DNA from 3 places in the Paenibacillus sp. FSL H8-0079 genome. Region 3 is predicted to be linked to each of the others. Evidence: predicted binding sites of a transcription regulator. Region 3 holds the regulator's gene; each other region holds the start of a gene.
The links. The regulator NrdR, encoded in region 3, represses ribonucleotide reductase genes. The targets are predictions, from matches to a motif close to AACACNATATATNGTGTT.

Region 1 (4,308 bases), 140 kb from region 3:
AAATATGTTCCTCGATGGTTCCGGTTGTGGACAGGTTGAAAATGTTCACGTCATTCTGCTGTCCCAGCCGATGCACCCGACCGATTCGCTGCTCTACCCGCATGGGGTTCCAAGGCAGATCGAAGTTGATCATATGATGGCAAAATTGCAGATTAATGCCCTCGCCACCCGCTTCGGTTGCAATCATGGCCTGCACACGTCCGCGGAAGAGGTCCATCATCCAGTCTTTTTTGCCCCGATTCATGCCACCCCGATAGGGGACAGCCGTAAGCCCGTTGTTGCGGAAATAGTTCAGCAGATACTCCTGCGTGGCCCGGTATTCGGTGAAGATAATTACTTTTTCATTCATGTTCCGAACCAGTTCCATCGTTTTCTCCGCTTTGGTATTCTCCTTGATCGCTTTAATATGGGCAACGAGTTCCCAAATTTTGTCCCGAAGGGGAGAGTCCAGCGGAAGTTTCTTCGACAGATTAACCAGTGTTACGAATACAGCATCCCGACTGCTGCACACTTCCCGCTGTAATGTAACAAGGGAAAGCATGCTGCTCAAGTTGCCGCCGGCTTCCTGGTACTGGTCTTTAACAAAGGAAGTCACGCCATCATATAGCGCCTGTTCTTCGGGCGACAGTTGCAGATTCACATTGGAGACGTTCCGTTTGGTAAATTGGACGGGGCCTTCGCCGCGGCGGTTACGAATCATGACTTTGGATAACTCGTTCTTAAGCTGCTCCTGATTTTTCGGAACCCGTTTGTCAACGACAAAGTTGGCTGCAAAATCACCCTGACGACCTAGTTGACCCGGCTTCAGCAGGTTGATCAGATTGAACAACTCACTCATATCGTTCTGCACAGGTGTAGCTGTGAGCAGCAGACAATACTTTTTGCGCAATTTCAGCATGAATTGATAGTTGGTTGTTTTCTTGTTTTTGAGCTTATGAGCCTCATCAATAATAATCATGTCGTAATCGGTATTCAGCAGCATATCTTTATGCGGATCACGTTTGGCTGTATCCATGGAAGCAACAACCACTTCATTCTGCCAGGAATAGGCCTTTTTCTGGGCAATGGCAGGGATGCCGAATTTCGAATTCAACTCCCGTACCCATTGCAGCACAAGAGACGCTGGTACGAGAATGAGTACCTTGGATACGAGACCCCGAACCATATATTCTTTCAGAATGAGACCGGCTTCAATGGTTTTGCCAAGACCCACCTCATCGGCAAGAATGGCCCGGCCTGACATTTCAAATAATACTCTGCGTGCAGTGTCCATCTGGTGAGGGAGTGGAGTGAGGCCTTGTAGATGCTTGAGACATTGGATCTCGTCAAAATTGGGAATCAAGTTGGTCTCTTCGGCTTGAATACCGAGTTGAAAGAGGCGGTAATCCCCCCAAGGACCTCCTTTATCCAGTCGTGATTCCAACTGATTGATCCAGCTCCGATCAAATTCCAACGGAACGGGCAGCTCAGCTACAGGTTGATTCGTGTGGTGCGGGTTTTTCCGGTTCATGGTGTTTCCTCCCCTGCCATACGTGATGACGTTTTATTCGTAGGTAATAGTATGGACGAATGAGAGTCAGTTCATAACTATGTAAGTTCAAATAAGGAATATTTACACTTGTCACTCCGATGACAGAATAACCTTCCGATCGCTGTTATCCCCAGATTTTTTTGATTCCCTTGTCCAAAGGGGGAAAACCCGGGGATAAAGGCGAACGCTTCGCTTCTTCAGATTATTTCTGTCCTCTCCGTTCTTGTGTAAAAAGTTTAGTTGAACCAATGTGAACTACAGTTTATTTACAAGAAGCTTGTCCGAGCATGGGGAATCTATGAAGATGGACTATGATAAAAGTCGCATGGAAAATCAATATATGGTGTAATATACTTAATTCATATCACTATATGTGGTGTTTCATCATATTTTAGTTGTATAGTGAAAAAGGAGCTTTATTCCGGGGAGGTTGAACGTTGCGATGAAATCGAACCAACGATCGTACCAATTAGAAGGACTCAGCGAAAAAATATTTCTGGACCGATACGCCTGGAAGGACGCTGATTCGAATCATGCCAAGGTCGGGGATGTTGTATTGGTATTAACGAAGGATGATCCCAAGTTCCCAACCAAGGAAGTGGGCGAAATCATAGAACGTAAGGGTCAGCTTGTAAAGGTAAGGACTCGAAGCGGAGAGATCATCGAGACAAACGTGGAGAAATTGACACTCAACATAGAAAAAACTCCGGAAGAGATGTGGAACCGTCTTGCCAAAGCGATGGCTTCTGTCGAATCCACAGCCGATCAGCGGGCAACGTGGGAGTCCAAGTTCCGCTCTGTGTTGGAAGATTGGAAGTTAGTACCCGGAGGCCGCATTGCTGCGGGTGCGGGAGCAAGCGATGAGCTGACACTCTTCAATTGTTATGTCATTCCGTCTCCGCAAGACAGTCGGAGTGGCATTATGAGAACCTTGACCGAGATGACGGAGATTATGGCACGTGGGGGAGGTGTTGGCATTAATTTGTCCTCTTTGCGTCCTCGCCGAGCGGTGGTGAAAGGTGTCAACGGATCATCCAGCGGTTCCGTATCGTGGGGCGGATTGTTCAGTTATACGACTGGACTGATTGAACAGGGTGGAAGCCGCCGGGGTGCGCTCATGCTCATGATGAATGACTGGCATCCGGATGTGCTTGATTTTATTACCGTGAAACAAACGATGGGGCAGGTGACCAATGCCAATCTGTCTGTATGTGTGAGCAACGCATTTATGGAGGCTGTCAAGCAGGACGGAGATTGGGATTTGGTGTTCCCTGATACGAACGATCCGGACTATGACACCGAGTGGAATGGGGATATGCAGCAGTGGAAAGCGGCAGGTCATTCGGTCGTGCACTATCGTACACTGAAGGCTCGCGAAATCTGGCATTCCATTATTGAATCAGCCTGGAAATCGGCAGAGCCTGGTGTGGTATTCATGGAGTACTACAACCAGATGTCCAACAGCTGGTACTTCAATCCGATCATCTGTACTAATCCGTGCGGGGAACAAGGCCTGCCTGGTTGGGGTGTATGTAATCTGTCAGCGATCAATCTGTCCAAATTCTACGATGAGACGAATCATGATGTGGCATGGGATGAACTGGCGGAAACCACTCGGATCTCGGCTAGATTTTTGGACAATGTCATCGATGCAACACCGTATCATTTTGAGGAAAACAGACTGAATCAGCAGCGTGAACGCCGGGTGGGGCTTGGCACGATGGGACTGGCAGAGCTGATGATTAAGCTGCGTATTCGATACGGCAGTCCTGAATCTCTTGCATTTCTGGATAAACTGTATGGATTCATGGCGAAGGAGGCCTATCTGGCATCGGCAGAGATTGCAGCAGAGAAGGGAGCTTTCCCAGCTTTCGAAGCTGAACCGTATTTACAGAGTGGATTCATGAAAAACATGGTTGCGACGTACCCTGAAGTGGGAGAGGCCATTCGTAAACAGGGCATTCGAAATGTCACACTGATTACACAGGCGCCAACGGGAAGTACAGGTACGATGGTGGGCACCTCCACAGGTATTGAGCCGTATTTCGCCTTCAAGTATTTTCGTCAAAGCCGTCTAGGTTATGATGAACAGTTCGTACCGATTGCGCAAGATTGGCTGGATGAACATCCGGGTGAAGCATTACCAGACTATTATGTGACGGCGATGGATCTGTCGGCTGAGAATCACATCCGGGTGCAGGCTGCGATCCAGCAATGGGTGGATAGCTCAATCTCAAAGACGGCCAACTGTCCGGCTGATTTTACAGTGGAGGATACAGCTGAGCTGTACGAATTAGCCTTCGATCTTGGCTGCAAGGGAGTAACGATATACCGCGATGGTAGCAGGGATGTGCAGGTGTTGTCCACGTCGAAGAAGGAAGAGACCAAGATCGAAGATGAGAACACGGTGGAAGCAGGAGAGAAGAATGTCGTATCTGCAATAGATAACCCGAATAATATCGGAGGGCAGGCAGGTGTTGGATCTTTCACTAGCGAGGTTGATGGTGGGGCTCTTTCTTCCGATCAAACCTCTCCGTCTGCTAAAGTGTTGGATAAACAATATAGAAGCCGTCCTCAGGTACTGCGCGGTGCGACATACAAAATCAATACGCCATTCGGTATGGCTTACATTACGATCAATGATCTGGAGGGAACCCCGGGTGAAATTTTCCTGAACGTGGGCAAAGCAGGATCGGATGTGTTCGCGATGGCTGAGGCACTCGGTCGGGTATGCTCCCTGTTTCTGCGATACGGAGATCACGGGCACAAGGTTGAAC
Region 2 (4,308 bases), 2.7 Mb from region 3:
CAAGCTCCGCCCTCGCAGAATCGGTAATCAGCTCTTCATATTCGAATCCCGTATAGGCCCATACCGTCATATCAGGACGTGCAGCCCGAAGCTGCTGAACCCAGGACGTACATTCTGCTGCCGAGAAAAAGGGATCACCACCACACAACGTAACACCATCCAGCAACGGATGGTTCGTCACTTCATACAGAATCTGCTGCTGCCGCTCTTCTGTAAAGGGCTCACCCGCTCGAAAGCTCCATGAATCCGGACTGAAGCAGCCCGGACAGGCGTGACGGCATCCGCTGATGAACAACACGGCACGCAGGCCTGTCCCTTCATTCACCGACTCCGGGATGTATCCATACAGATTCACCGGTGCTTCACCCGATCCCGTACTTCGGCCTGTTTCGCAGCATTGAAGCGTACTTTGTAATCTCCGGTCAGATAGCCAGTTACGCGGCGTAACCGCTGGAAGTGCACATGGTCCTCATGGACTTCACAACCTGGGCATACATCCCCGATGACCCCTTCATAACCACATGCAGGGCAGCGATCAATCGGATGATTAATAGAGAAATAACCGATATCTTGTGCCAGTGCATACTGTACGATCCGCAGGAAAGCTGCGGTGTTGGCTCGAACGTTTCCGTCAAGCTCCACATAGGAGATTGCACCCGCATTACATAACGTGTGGAACGGGGCCTCCACTTCAATCTTCCGATAAGCTGGAAGAGTGTGATAGACCGGGATATGGAATGAATTCGTATAATACTCACGATCATTAACTCCAGGAATGAGGCCATAACGCTCTCTGTCAATCTTCGTGAATTTGCCGGACAACCCTTCAGCAGGTGTGGCAAACAGGGTGATATTCAGGTTATGCTGCTCGCTCATCCGGTCACAGAACTCTCTCATGGTCCGAATAATATTCAGCGCTTCCCGATGCACATGAGGGTCCTGGCCATGATGGCGTCCATAGAGAGCTGTCATACATTCAGCGAGACCGATAAACCCAAGGGATAACGTGCCGTGTTTCAGCAGATCGGCAACAGGTTCATTCGGAGCGAGCTGCTCTCCACCTTCCCATACACCCTCCCGCATCATGAAGTCGGATGCCTTGGCAGGTTGCACAGTTTGGATGCGGTAGCGATGCAACAGGCCGTCAGCGGCATTATGCATCACGGATTCCAGAGCGGTGTAGAAGCCTGCCCGATCGGCAACGGCTCTGCTGCCTTGGCAGATACCAAACCGGATGCCGAGCTTGACCAGGTTAATCGTATTGAAGGACAGATTGCCCTTACCACTTTGACGATTGCGCCCAAAGCGGTCAGCCAGTGTACGTGTGCGGCATCCCATGGTGGCGATGATTGTATCCGGATCCTCCGGATGATAATAGGGCAAGTTGAAGGAGGCATCCACATTGACAAAGTTGGGATACATCCGCCGTGATGAACAGGTGACTGCCAGACGGAACAAGTCATAGTTCGGCTCGCCTTGAGCCTGATTAATCCCCTGTTTGCATTGGAAAATATGTTGAGGGAAGACAGGAGTCTCGCCGTTGCCCAGACCACGGATGGTCGCTTCCAGCAATGAGCGTGATACCAGGCGTCCTTCCGCTGATGTGCATAATCCATAGTTCAGTGAAGTAAACGGAATCTGACCACCTGCCCGACTGCTCATCGTATTCAGGTTATGAATCAGCGATTCAGCAGCTTGTCCTGTCTCAAGTTCAGTCTCTTCATAGGCGAAGGCATACGCCTGTGGACACTGATTCTTCGCTTCAATGCTGTCCAGATGAAGCTGTTCATCCTCAAGCAGGATATTCTCACCAAAGAGGCGTTGTCCTTTACGGTAATGTTTGCGGAAAGACCGCAGTACATACGGAGCCAGATCCCAGTCAATCTTATTGGCTGATACGCCACCATATTGACTGTTCTGCTGGGATTGGAAGATGATCGCAACTAGAGCCATGGCAGACATGATCGTCTGAGGTGTGCGCACCGATCCGTTGCCTGTGTTGAAACCCGCAGCGAGGAGACGGTCAAACGGGATAAAGATACAGTTGGTCGTTCCGAGTGCATACTGGTCCAGATCGTGTACATACAGATCCCCGTTCTCCACAGCTTGAGCAAGCTCTTCCGGCAACACATGACGCAGAGCATGCCACTTGGCGGTCTCCGAACCGAGCCTGCTCATCTTGCCGCTGAAGGAGTCTCCATTCAGATTGGCATTTTCCCTCAGCGTATCGGCGTCTTCAGCGCCAATAATTCGTCTTCCCAGGTCGGATAATAGATCGGATGCCGGTGGAGTGGCATACTCAAGCATGTTCATGTAAGGTTCCTCCTAAAATGATTTTGGATATCATTCAATTTCCGTGTAACACTATATGTAGATTCGTATTATCCATTTATAAACTATATGTGGGTTTTTGGGTGTGATAATGATCACACTGCTTACTGGGCACAGTGGACTTTCCGTTTATTGTTACGGGTTAAAGGTTCCCAAAGTCTGAGCGAAAGCGTATAATTTCTAGTTATCCTGCAAGTAAATATCCGAAGTCGGACAAGATGGGTTTTGATCAATCTGAAAAGGAGATTTGACATGACTTTTCGGTTATTAAACCATCCGTTTAAGACCTGCCTTTGTCCAAAAATGGGCTATGGGCAGGGAGTATGATTCTCTTATACTTCTACGGTGTTAATCATATAAGTATAGATTGTGACAGCTATTCGGATTTTTGATGACCCCTGTACGTAATTAAACATTCTGATATACAGATTTGAAAGTGCAGCTAAGATAAGAGGGGTGAATCATGGGAACGGCAGAAGGCATTACGAGAGGCTTCTATGAAGATATAAAGGAAGCTGCGGCCCATATCGTAGACGTATTAAGCGGTATATTGAAGGTCAATACCATCTTCGTTGCCACGAATGACGGGGTAACGAATGTCATTTTGGAGGCTTTTAATCGTGCGGAAGAGTTAATCGTTAAAGGCAGTGTCCTTCCATTTACGGATTCATATTGCAGCCTGGTATTGAGAGATAAAGGTAGCGTTCTTACCATCCAGGATACATGTGAACATCCGATGACACGATCTATGGACGTCACAAGCGGGCTCGGAAATCGTTTCTTCGTGGGCGTACCCATTATGCGAAGATCCGGCGAAACATTCGGTACCATCTGTTTGATGGATAATCCGGATTACGTGATTAGTGAACCCGACATGAAGACACTGAATGCGATGGCTGTCTTCCTGGGTTATGTTGTCGATCTGGAGAGCACGTTACATGTACAGGAGCGGAAACTGAGTGATTCGGAACAGATGCAAGAGCAGCTCCAGGCAGAGAAGGAACGGGCCGAGTCCGAGGCCATGACCAAAACGCAGATGCTAAAACTGATGAGTCATGAGATTCGTAATCCCCTGAACGGCATTCTGGGACTGACAGATCTGATGCGCACTCCGGATATGTCCGAGGAGCAGTCGGAGTATGTGAATATGATTGAGACGAGCGGCAATATCCTGCTCTCCTTGCTGAATAATATGATGAATTTCAATATTAATGAGGCAGGAAAAACCGTTATACATGACGATCCGTTCGATCTGGTCGGTACCATCGAGAACACCGTCTATCTCTATGCGGGGATTGCGGCGGGCAAAAACATTGAGTTGGGATTAAATCTCGAACTGAATGTGTCGCAAGTGTTCGTTGGTGATGAGGTCAAGATTGGACAACTGCTTGCGCATGTCATTCAATATGCTATGGATTCAACGCGTGAAGGCTCGGTTCTGATCACGGCAGTGGTGAACGGAGATGAAACCGAGGAGACCGGTACACTTCTGCTCAAGGTGAAGTACACGGGCCAGATGTTATCGGATATCCAAAAACTGATCGGAAGCAATCTGGGTCTGGCTGTAAGTCAGAACCTTGCCATTCTCATGCATGGCCGTATTCAGGTGGATCGTGTGATGGAGAATGAGACGGAATTCCAGATTAGCCTTCCATTACGCAGATATTGGGAGTTGCCGCAGCTTGCAAGTGTCCAGCAGCGGTTAAGAGGCCGAAAGGTATTGCTTGCCAAAGATCCTGACATTCTGCAAGGCGTTTCTTCCCTGATGCGCAGATGGGAGATGGATGTGCATATGACCTCCGGTTCGACGGTAGCGCATGACTGGATCAAGGAAGGCTTCAAGCCGGATGTGGCCGTTGTGGATATGGGATTACTGGAAGGCGGCGCAGTCGATTTTGTACATGAACTGAAGCAACGTACGGACAATCTGCCCGTCATTGTACTGGTTCCCTATGGCATGCACATCGACCTGCATGA
Region 3 (4,308 bases):
AATCAAAATTGAAATTATTCCAATGTCCAAAATAATACGGTGTACCGCCAGTATATGCACTAGGAGTGTATATTCTCCAAGTGACTTGGTTTACTTGATTTGGGTCATTATTGGTTGTCTCCATCATCATGCTATACTCCTTATTAGACTCCACGTAAATCCCTTCGTCAAAATTAAACCGAACCCATCCTCCCGGAAAAACAGGCACAATACTACTGCTTACCTTCGCTACGCCTAGTACTGTCCCATTAATATCGGCGCCTTCATGAATCGTCAAGCTTATCTCCCGCTCAGCAGCTGAGGATTGAGCAAGAAATACATCGACATCGTACATCCATCCCGTTTTGCCTGCAGTAAAGCTTTGTCCTACTCCCTTTGATCCGCCATGCGAATCCGGGATCGTATTGTCTGTATCCGTTGTTTGATCAATTGGATCAACGGATGACGCTAGGCTAGATTCCGACATTGCGAAAGCAATCAATAAAATACCAATTACGATAAGAACTCTTTTTTTTAAAAGGTTCATCTTTCTTGCATGTAACATGGTTGCAACGCTTCCTTCCGTTCTTTATTAGTATGTAATATGAATGTTCTTATCTAAAAATTAAAAACGCACCTAACTGTTAATATTATAATACACCATAATCTTTTCACTACTAGGATTAATCTATAAAGAAAATTCAAAATAAACTTTGATATTTACTTCTACAAATTTCTATAACCTATTATGCATAGATGCGAGATATGCAAGGTTCTTCGCCCCTAGTAATTTCCCCCTATAAAACACAATCAAATGTTTTAACGACAAAAAAGCTATAAATCACTAAATTAGGTTCATAGCTTATTAGCTTCATATATAAAAAAGTTATAGCTTAAACATTCAAATAATAATGTGGTATTACTGATCGTGGTGGGAGAGAGTAAATGCGATCCAAAACATGGAGTAGATGAACTTAGCCACTTCACGCGTACTCAAACTACCTTTATACATGTGAGTGATCGCCTCAGCTTGATGAGTATATATTCCGATTAATAAAGCAATAAAAAACCCTTGCTCCGCAAGGGTTTTCATCATTTTAAGTTTATATGGAGCCTAGGGGGATCGAACCCCTGACCTCATCGCTGCCAGCGATGCGCTCTCCCAGCTGAGCTAAGGCCCCAGGATATGAAATGAATAACTTGTTCAGCACTGCTACGTTCCGCAGGCGACTCCTATATCATATAAAATCCAGCTTTCGCTGTCAATCACTTTTTCATGCTCCAAAGTGATTGGAGAAGAACAACCGATTTCACTGGCACACACGGACTGGAACCCCAGACTGCTCTTCTCCCCTTACCCACTTCACTAATGCTCCCGATCGTCTTTGGACAACAGGGATTTTAGTTCTTTCATGAACATATTGATGTCTTTGAACTGGCGATACACGGAAGCAAAGCGCACATATGCCACTTCATCGACTGGAAACAGCTGTTCCATCAATAGCTCACCAATCTGGCGACTCTCGACTTCAGCATCGGCAGTATTACGCAAAGACTTCTCTACCTCAGATACCATCATCTCCAGCGTCTCTACAGAGACTGGACGTTTCTCACAGGCACGAATAAGCCCACGGAGAATCTTGTCCCGGCTGAACTCTTCCCGGCTGCCATCTTTCTTAATAACGATCAGCGGTGTTTCTTCAATCATCTCAAACGTTGTAAATCTTCTGGCGCACTGCTCACATTCACGACGGCGACGAATCGACTTCGATTCATTAGCTGGCCTTGAATCAAGGACTTTGGTGCCCAGAAAAGCGCAATAAGGACATTTCAAATCAGATCACTTCCCACGTTTTACTTTTTACCACATATTCCCTGTACTCATTTTGTAATGAAAAACGCATTGCCGACACATAATACTTTTACCAACCCGCGAGGAGGTGAACAGCAATGGCACAAAGCAACGGTAACTCCAACAACTTGGTGGTAACTAAAGCTTCCGCAGCCCTCGAACAACTGAAATATGAAGTTGCTCAAGAACTCGGAATCAGCATCCCACAAGACGGATACCAAGGTAACATGACTTCTTACGAGAACGGTTCGATCGGTGGATACATCACGAAGCGTCTGGTAACAATTGCAGAACAGCAATTGGCAGGTCAATACCAATAATATCTGCATCGTAATACGCTACACAGAGGAGCATGGAGCGGCCGGTGAACAACCGGCCTGCTCTGTGCTTCTACTTATATACTCAGAACGTATTATAGATCTTTACATACTGATTATAATAGTAAATGACCCTTTGTACATAGTGACGCGTCTCACCAAACGGAATATCTTTCACCGTATCGAATGAGCCATCCCATACACCATCTCTAAGCCAACTGTTCACTTTACCTGGACCCGCATTATAGGCAGCGATCATAACGGCTTCATTGCCATCGAATTGATCGGACAGATTCCGCAGATACCATGTACCTAATTGAATATTTCGTTCTGGCTCGTGCTTCAATTCCTCCAGTGAAGTGTGAGGAATTTTGGCTTGTTCCAATATCCAGTTCGCAGTGTCCGGCATCAGTTGCATGAGCCCAATGGCACCTCGTTTGGATTCCTTGCTTGTCTTGAAATTGGTCTCCACCTTGATAATGGAAGCAATCAGAAACGGATCAACCTCGTAGCTCTGAGATTGGGCACGAATCTCTTCCTTATAATGAATCGGATAGAACCATGCCATCCAGTTTGTATTCAGAAATAGCACGAGTACAAAGGACACAAACATCAACAGCAGTACACGTTTCTTGCGTAATATTTTCATAACAAACCCTTACGTTGTAGAAATGAGTCAATTTGCTGCTCCGTCTCTGACCATATGCTGCTGTTATCGATGACAATGTCTGCAAGCTGCTTTTTGCGCTCAATATCCATCTGTACATCCATCCGGGCTTCAGCCTGTGCCGCAGTCATTCCATCCCGAATCATCAAGCGATCTCGTTGGACTGACCTGGGAACATATACAACCATCACTTCCTCGAAACCATCTTCCAGACCCGATTCGTATAACAAAGGAATATCAGATACCACAAGTTTATCCGGATGTTGCACCGCGTATGCGGCAGCCCGTTCACGCATCTCTCTACGGATCGCCGGGTGTGTGATAGCCTCCAATGCCTTTCGTTCCTCGGGTTGTTGAAAAACAATACTTCCAAGCTTTTTCCGATCCAGTGTTCCATCTTCGTTCAGTATGGCTTGTCCGAACCGCTCAACAGCGGCGGCCAACACGGGATGCCCGGGCATCATAACTTCCCGGGCAATAACGTCTGCATCGATGAGCAACGCTCCCTTACTGGCGAGATAGGCGGAAACACTGCTTTTGCCTGTCGCGATCCCGCCGGTTAAGCCTATATTCATCGTTTCACCTCATAACAGCTTCATTATTCCCATAATCATTAACAATAGTGCTGGCAATACAGACAGTCTTCGCATCCAGCGCAGAGCTGAGAAACGCAGTCCAACCTTCATGCCGAGTGACAGAAACGCCCCACTAAACAGTGCAATAATGAGTGCCGTCCATAGTGTAGGAAATCCCAAAAGTGCCGCTCCCAATCCTGCCCCAAACGCATCCAGAGACAGTGCAATACCAAGCCACATCGCTTCCTGGGCAGATATGCTCCCCGAGTTATCCATATCCGCCTTGGAGGGACTCCGAAGGATCTGAATGACGACCCCCAGCTTACGCAACTCCAGTGTAAATACCATTCGTTCCAACGAGCCACCAGACGCCGATTGCTCCAGATCCAGCGCAAGCACCTGATTTCTACCCTTTGAATCCGACAGCGTCTCTTTTGTTTCTCCAACTTCAGTTACCTTTGTTTCCGTTCCCTCGTTCGTTCTAGTGTCTGTTTCCAGCTGTTCTTTGCCTTGCTTTCGAATAAGTTGCAACAGTGACCATGCACCAATGCCTATCAATATAACGGCTCCCACAATCGAAGCGATATCCGGTGACACCACATGGGACAACAGCACACCTACTTGCATCGACAAGGCAATAACCAATCCCGAACAGATCGAAATAACAGCGATAGATAACAGGGGAATCTTAGTCCTCCGTAACCCATATGTAATCCCGACTCCAAAACCATCTAAACTAAGCGCCAAAGCAAGCGCCAGCAATGAAATAAAATGATGCAGCACCCCGGATTCCTCCTCTGTGCGGTACTCGTGCCAACTGAAGATGCCAGTATGGGTATACGCCCGCTTATTTCTGCCATATCAGTATATGGAGGGAGGAATCCAAGGGTGCTATGATTTCATCATTTCGTTCATTCA

Region 1: the regulator NrdR is predicted to act here: its motif matches at 1,895-1,912, upstream of MHI06_RS10505 (adenosylcobalamin-dependent ribonucleoside-diphosphate reductase).
Region 2: the regulator NrdR is predicted to act here: its motif matches at 2,361-2,378, upstream of MHI06_RS27550 (anaerobic ribonucleoside triphosphate reductase).

Annotation. Positions count from the first base shown of each region.
Region 1 covers NZ_CP150300.1:2,300,260-2,304,567, forward strand. The annotation lists gene MHI06_RS10500 (SNF2-related protein) at 1-1,510, opposite strand, end outside; gene MHI06_RS10505 (adenosylcobalamin-dependent ribonucleoside-diphosphate reductase) at 1,974-4,308, shown strand, end outside.
Region 2 covers NZ_CP150300.1:6,176,320-6,180,627, reverse strand. The annotation lists gene nrdG (anaerobic ribonucleoside-triphosphate reductase activating protein) at 1-355, opposite strand, end outside; gene MHI06_RS27550 (anaerobic ribonucleoside triphosphate reductase) at 352-2,313, opposite strand; gene MHI06_RS27545 (histidine kinase dimerization/phospho-acceptor domain-containing protein) at 2,795-4,308, shown strand, end outside.
Region 3 covers NZ_CP150300.1:2,155,827-2,160,134, reverse strand. The annotation lists gene MHI06_RS09815 (S-layer homology domain-containing protein) at 1-544, opposite strand, end outside; tRNA gene MHI06_RS09810 (tRNA-Ala) at 1,088-1,160, opposite strand; gene nrdR (transcriptional regulator NrdR) at 1,346-1,813, opposite strand; gene MHI06_RS09800 (alpha/beta-type small acid-soluble spore protein) at 1,930-2,151, shown strand; gene MHI06_RS09795 (lytic transglycosylase domain-containing protein) at 2,234-2,797, opposite strand; gene coaE (dephospho-CoA kinase) at 2,794-3,390, opposite strand; gene MHI06_RS09785 (MntP/YtaF family protein) at 3,400-4,215, opposite strand; gene mutM (DNA-formamidopyrimidine glycosylase) at 4,306-4,308, opposite strand, start outside.